DNA from 2 places in the Streptomyces sp. NPDC048197 genome. Region 1 is predicted to be linked to the other one. Evidence: riboswitches for the same ligand, from Rfam matches in the RefSeq annotation. Region 1 holds a riboswitch; the other holds the start of a gene.

What was found. A riboswitch is a leader RNA that binds a small molecule or an ion and turns the genes downstream of it on or off. The one in region 1 is predicted to bind cyclic di-AMP.
Region 2: linked by a shared signal. The riboswitch ahead of ACGF4C_RS36615 (M23 family metallopeptidase) and the one ahead of ACGF4C_RS03695 (M23 family metallopeptidase) in region 1 are both predicted to bind cyclic di-AMP.

What each region holds. Positions count from the first base shown of each region.
Region 1 is NZ_JBIDAJ010000002.1:117,837-120,992, reverse strand. It holds gene ACGF4C_RS03700 (GntR family transcriptional regulator) at 246-935, opposite strand; gene ACGF4C_RS03695 (M23 family metallopeptidase) at 1,118-1,918, opposite strand; cyclic di-AMP (ydaO/yuaA leader) riboswitch at 1,931-2,084, opposite strand; gene ACGF4C_RS03690 (M16 family metallopeptidase) at 2,350-3,156, opposite strand, start outside.
Region 2 is NZ_JBIDAJ010000051.1:24,035-27,190, forward strand. It holds gene ACGF4C_RS36610 (DUF2332 domain-containing protein) at 1-1,269, opposite strand, end outside; cyclic di-AMP (ydaO/yuaA leader) riboswitch at 1,564-1,718, shown strand; gene ACGF4C_RS36615 (M23 family metallopeptidase) at 1,730-3,124, shown strand.

The sequences.
Region 1 (3,156 bases):
GAAACGTCGTTCCGGCGAAAGGCCGGTCCTGGGAAATACCGTGCCCTCGGCCACGCAAATGCCGTGCCGACCGCCACGGAATTCTCATGGATCGGGGCGGCCAGTACGCGAGGGAAAGGCATGCACCGGAAAGCCTGCGGTGTCGTATACGCGCCGGAAAGCAGGCACGTGCCGAAACCAGTAATCAAAGGCGGAAACCATCGCCGCCCCGGAAAACGCGTACCCCTTTGTATACGGCCCGCTTGTTAAGAACGGGCGCGCGCTGTGTTGACGGGCCGTTTCGTATCGCTCACGTCGGGTGCGGCGAGGCGCCGCAGCCGGTACACCGGGAGCGACCGCTCGATGTGCGCCGCCATCAGGGCGCGGGCCCGTTCCGCGTCGCCCCGGGCCACCGCGTCCAGCACCGCGCCGTGGTCGTCCCAGGCCTCACCGGCCCGCGGCGTCGGCTCCGTCGCATACATCCACTCGATCTTGCGGCGCAGCTGGGTCAGCAGCGCGGTCAGGCTGGGGCTGCCGGCCGCCTGGGCCAGCGTCTCGTGGAACCAGCCGTCGAGTTGGCGCAGGTCGGCGGGGCTGCCGTGGCGGGCCCGCTCGCGGCCCAGCCGTACCAGTCCGCGCAGCACCTTCAGATGGGCGGGGGTGCGCCGGGCGGCCGCGCGGGCCGCGCCCAGCGGCTCCAGCAGGGCGCGGATGTCGAGCAGGTCGGCGGCCTCCTGCTCGGTGGGCTCGGCGACGCAGGCGCCCGCGTGGTGGCGGGTGGTGACGAAGCCCTCCGACTGCAGGGTGCGCAGCGCTTCGCGGACCGGCACTCTGGAGACGCCGTAGCGGGCCGCCAGGATCTCCTCGATCAGCCGGCTCCCCGGCGCCAGTGCACCGGAGACGATGTCCTCGCGAATCGCCGTGCACACCGCATGCGCGGAAATATGGCCTCGCATCGATCGTGCCTCCGCCGTAATCCCCGGAAAACGCCGCCGGTCGGCGGCTTTTCCGAGACTCTATTCGACCGGCGCGGCTTTTCCGACGGACTCCGCGTATTCGGCGATATTTTTTGGCCAGCCGGCGCGGGGCATGTGGAGGCGTGCGCCGAGGGTGTGGGGCGGACCGGTCGGACGCCGGCTCAGACGTTGACGCCGTGCGACCGCAGATACGCGATCGGGTCGATGTCGGAGCCGTAGTCCGGGCCGGTGCGGGCCTCGAAGTGCAGATGCGGGCCGGTGACGTTGCCGGTGGCCCCGGAGAGGCCGATCTGCTGGCCGGGGGTGACGGTCTGGCCGACCGAGACGCCGATCGACGACAGGTGGCCGTACTGGGTGTACGTGCCGTCGTGCATCTTGATCACGATGTTGTTGCCGTACGCGCCGCCCCAGCCGGCCTCGACGACGGTGCCCGCGCCGACCGCGTGCACGGAGGTCCCGGTGGCGGCGTGGAAGTCGATGCCGGTGTGACTGCCGGACGACCACAGGCTGCTGGAGGCCTGGTAGCCGGTGGAGACGTAGGAGCCCGCGACGGGGGCGACGAAGGCGTTCAGGCGCTTGCGCTCGGCGTCCCGGGCGGCCCGCTCCTTGGCCTCGCGCTCCGCCTTTGCCTTCTTCCTGGCCGCCTCGGCGTGCCGCTCGGCCTCCGCCGCGCGCTTCTTGGCCTCGGCCTCGGCCTTCGCCTTCACGGCGGCGACCTCGGCGGCGGCCTGCTGGGCGTCGGCCTGGACCTCCAGGCGGTGGGCGAGTTCGTCACCGAGCACGACGGCCTGGGTGAGACCGGTGTCCTGGGTGCGGGCCGCGTCGGTGGCGGCCAGCGCCGGCGAAGCCAGGGTTCCGACGACGCCGGAGGTGGCGAGGGTGGCTATGCCGGCGAGGTTGCGGGTCGTCCGGGCGCTGCGGCTGGCCCTGCGGTGCTTCCCGGTGGCACGGGTGAACGCCATGTGCTGGCTTGTCCTTTCCTTCCCTCTCGCCTACCGGGTTAGCTGACGGGTTCGGAGCAGGAAGGTCTCCTACGGGCTCCTCCGGAGAGGGGCCCGATTCACCCCAGGGACGTGGGTCCCCGGCTCCCCTGGCTCGCGCCGTAGGGGGACTCGGCGATGACTGTCCGGTGCCACTGTTGTGGCGGAGTTGTGACGAACAGCCGGACCGACGCTAATCGGGGCCACTTTGCGGAGCCAAACGGAACCGCGATTTTGTGCGGGATGCCACAAGTTCCGGCTCAACGAGCCCTCACAAACCGGACATACGGCGGACACCGACGGGCTCCGGCCGGACTCCGGCCGACTCGCACGGACATGCAACGGCTCCCGTGGTGAGCGAACACCACGGGAGCCGGTGAAGACATGACGCATCGTCATGCGCCAAGAGACGGCTAGCCGCTGACGACCGTCACCTCTCCGATGCCCAGCGCCTTGACGGGCTCGGTGATCTGCGCGGCGTCGCCCACCAGGACGGTCACCAGGCGGTCCACCGGGAAGGCATTGACGGCGGCGGCGGTCGCCTCGACCGTGCCGGTCTCCGCGAGCCGGAGGTACAACTGCGCCTGATAGTCGTCCGGGAGCTGCTGCTCCACCTGGTCGGCGAGGGTGCCCGCAACGGCCGCCGCGGTCTCGTACTTGAGCGGCGCCACCCCGACGAGGTTCTGCACCGCGACGTCCCGCTCCTCGTCCGTCAGCCCCTCTGCCGCGAGGGTCCGCAGCACCTTCCAGAGGTCCTCCAGCGCGGGCCCGGTGGAGGCGGTGTCCACCGAGCCGCTGATGGCGAGCAACGCCGCGCCGGTGGCGCCCTCGGGGGACGTGGGAGCCGTGGAGCGCAATACCTGGCCGAAGGCACGCACCCCGTAGGTGTAGCCCTTCTCCTCGCGCAGCACGCGGTCCAGCCGGGAGGTGAGGGTGCCGCCCAGGCAGTACGTGCCGAGCACCTGGGCCGGCCACACGCGGTCGTGCCGGTCGGCGCCGATCCGGCCGAGGAGCAGCTGCGTCTGGACCGCGCCGGGGCGGTCCACGATCACCACGCGGCCGGTGTCGTCCGCGGCGATCGGGGTGGCCCTGACCGGCTCGGCGGTCGAACCGGTCCAGGCGCCGAGGGTGTCGGCGAGCGCCGCGGCCAGGTCGATGTCGGTGAAGTCACCGACGATCACGGCGGTGGCCGTGGCGGGCCGGACGTGCGCGTCGTAGAA
Region 2 (3,156 bases), on a different contig from region 1:
GCGGAAGCTCTGGCCGTGCGGGTCGGTGAGCGCGACCGGGTGCCCGTCCAGGGCGAGGGTCAGCTGCAGCGGGTCGTCCGGGCGTGGGGTGTGGTGCGCGGGCAGGGGGAGCCACGGCAGTACGGAGTGGTGCTCCTGGGAGATCCAGTGCCCGCCGCCGTCCCGCCCGTCGAGGACCGACGGTACGAGCCGGGCGAACTCCTCGCGCCGGGCGTACGGCAGATAGCTCAGCACGGAGGTGTGGAACACGACCAGCGTCGCCCCGGCCGGCGCCTCGGCCGCCAGCGCGGGCAGTTCGTCGATCAGGTCCCCGCGGACGATCCGCGGCCGCGGCACCGCCCGCACCGCGTCCACGGCCGCGGACAGCCGGGCCGCCCGCGCCTCGTCGCCGGGCCATACGAGCGACTGCAGCCAGCGCAGGTCGTCCGGCTCGGCGACCGGGTCGAGCGGTGCGAGATCGATCCCGGCCCGCCAGACGACCTCGGGCAGGCGGGTGGGGAGGTGCGACGCCCCTTGCCCTGCCGGCCCTGCCCCCGCCCCCGGCACTGGCGACGGCACCTGGCAGTGGAAGACCACGGGGCTGTCGGCCGCGCCTACTTCGGCGAGCGGGGCGTGGGCTGCCGGTCCGCCCGCTTCCCCGTACCCGTACTCGTGTCCGTGTCCGTACGCGTACCGATAGCGGTCCGGGTGCAGGCACAGCCCGGCCGAGGTGCCGACCTCCAGGAGGGCCAGCGGCTGGGGCAGCCGGGCGAGCAGCGGCAGCAGCGTGGCGCAGCGGGCCGGTTCGTTGGTCTGGGTGCCGCGGCGCATGATCACGTCCCGCACCTGGTCCCAGTGCCGGATCGTCCATTCGCGCCAGCGCCCGTACGCCGCCGCGCCGCGCGGGCCCTGCTCCGCGTGCGGGCCGTCGAGGTGGCGTACGGCGGCGAGCAGGAGCTGGGGCTGCTGCTTGTTGCCGGCCGGCAGCGAACCCGCCAGCAGCTCGCACAGCTCCTGGTCCTGGCCGATCCGGGCGCTCAACTCCTCGTGGGCGTCGGACCGGCCGCGCGCCTCGCGCCAGGAGAACTCGTGGTACCGCCGCGCCACGTCCTGGGCGTTTCCGGTCGGGATTCCGCCGTGGCCGGGACGGCCGTGACGCCCGGGGCCGGCGTTGCGGAGGCGTTCGGCGGGTCCGGGGCTCTCGGCGTATCCGGGACTTTCGAAGTGTCCGGGGCGCTCGGAGTGTCCGGGGTGCAGGGAGTGTCCAGGGCGCTCGGCGTTGACGACCATGATCCGACGTTACTGTCTTCACGTTCCGTAATGGGCAGGCACCCCTCCGCATAACAACTGACGCACAATCATCGAGAGATCGTTTAGACGCGGCACGGGGCGGTGCGGTCAACTCGCCCGATTTATGGCCATGGTGACCGGAAAACACCACGCCAAAGCTGGTGCGCGAGGCATATGGATTCCCGGGAAGGCTTGGAAAACCGTCGCGATCTCTATTACTGTCCGATAACGCAGCGCGGTCGTCCCAGCCGCCGCAAGAGGCGGCACCGTGCGCCGACGCCGAATCCCGCACGCGCTTTTCACGCACCTCCAGCACCTCGAACTGCACCAAGGGAACCGGGGAACCACCACCTTGGGGTGAATCGGACGCCTTCGCCAGAGGGTGCCCGTAGGAGACCTTCCTGCTCCGAACCCGTCAGCTAACCCGGTAGGCGAGAAGGAAGGAAAGGAGTGCGCCCCCGTGGCGTCCAACAGGCCTGTCCCCGAGGCTCCGTCCGCCTACGACTCCGACGACCGGGGCCCGGGCGCCCCGTATGCCCGGTACGCGTCAGGCGCTCCCAACGCCCCCAACGCCTTCGCGCATCCCGGCGACACCGCAGTCGCCACTGACACTGCTTTCGCCACCGACACTGCTTTTGGCACCGACGCCACTGTCGGTGCCGACACGGCTGTCGTCACCGACACCCGCTGCGCGGCGGCCGGTGAGGCGAACGGTGACGCCGACGGCCAGTGGGAGGAATGGAACCCCACCGAGGAGTCCGTCCGCCCGGTCCGCGGCAAGCACCGGGTGGCCAGGCAGCGCGGCGGTGGACTCGCCCGCGGCGGGACGGTCCTGGGCGTCGGCGTCATCGCGGCGGTCGGCGCGGGCGGGATGGCCACGGCCGAGGGCCGGCCGCCGGTGCCGATCTCGATGCCCGACCTCGGCGGAGTGGCCGACGCCGTCTCCGACCACCTCCCGGACGCCGCCTCCCTGCCCGGCGTCGGCGACCTGATATCCGACGGCGGCTCGCACACCGATGGGGGCGCGCACACCGCTTCCGCCTCCTCCGCCACCACTCCCGCCGACCCGCTCACCGGGAACGCCGGGCCGGGCTCGCCGTCCACCACCGGCACGGGCGCGGACGCGGGCGCGGGCGGGGGCGCCGGATCGAGCACGGGCACGGACTCTGGCTCCGGCTCTGACGCGGGTACGGGCTCGGGCTCTGGCGCGAACGCCGGTGAGGCGCTGCGCAGCCGCATCCTCCAGCAGGCCGACGCCCAGCAGGGCGCCGCCGAGCAGGAGACCCGCGAGGCCGCCGAGCAGGCCGCGATCAAGCAGGCCACCACGGACGCCGCCGCGGACCTGAAGGCCGCCGAGCAGGCCGCGGCCGCCAAGAAGGAGGCAGCGGCCGAGGCCAAGCGCAAGGCCGAGGAGGAGGCCCGCCGTAAGGCCGAGGCCGAACGCCTCGCCAAACTGGCGCAGAGCTTCATCACCCCGGTCTCCTCGTACACCCTCACCGCGAGCTTCGGGCAGGCCGGTGACCGCTGGGTCGCGGACCACACCGGCCAGGACTTCGCCGCCCCGACCGGCACGCCCGTCAAGGCCGTGCACTCCGGCACCATCACCCAGGCCGGCTGGGCCGGTTCGTACGGCTACCGCATCGTCCTGACCCTCGACGACGGCACCGAGCTGTGGTTCTGCCACCTGTCCTCGATGGTCAAGACCTCGGGCAAGGTCAGCACCGGCGACGTCATCGGCCGGGTCGGCGCCACGGGCAACGTCACCGGACCCCACCTCCACCTGGAGGTACGCCCCGGCGCCGGCGACCCGATAGACCCGATGCCCTGGCTGCGCGACCACGGCGTCAACGTCTGAGCACCTGACGGGCGGGGCGGGCGGCCACGGCG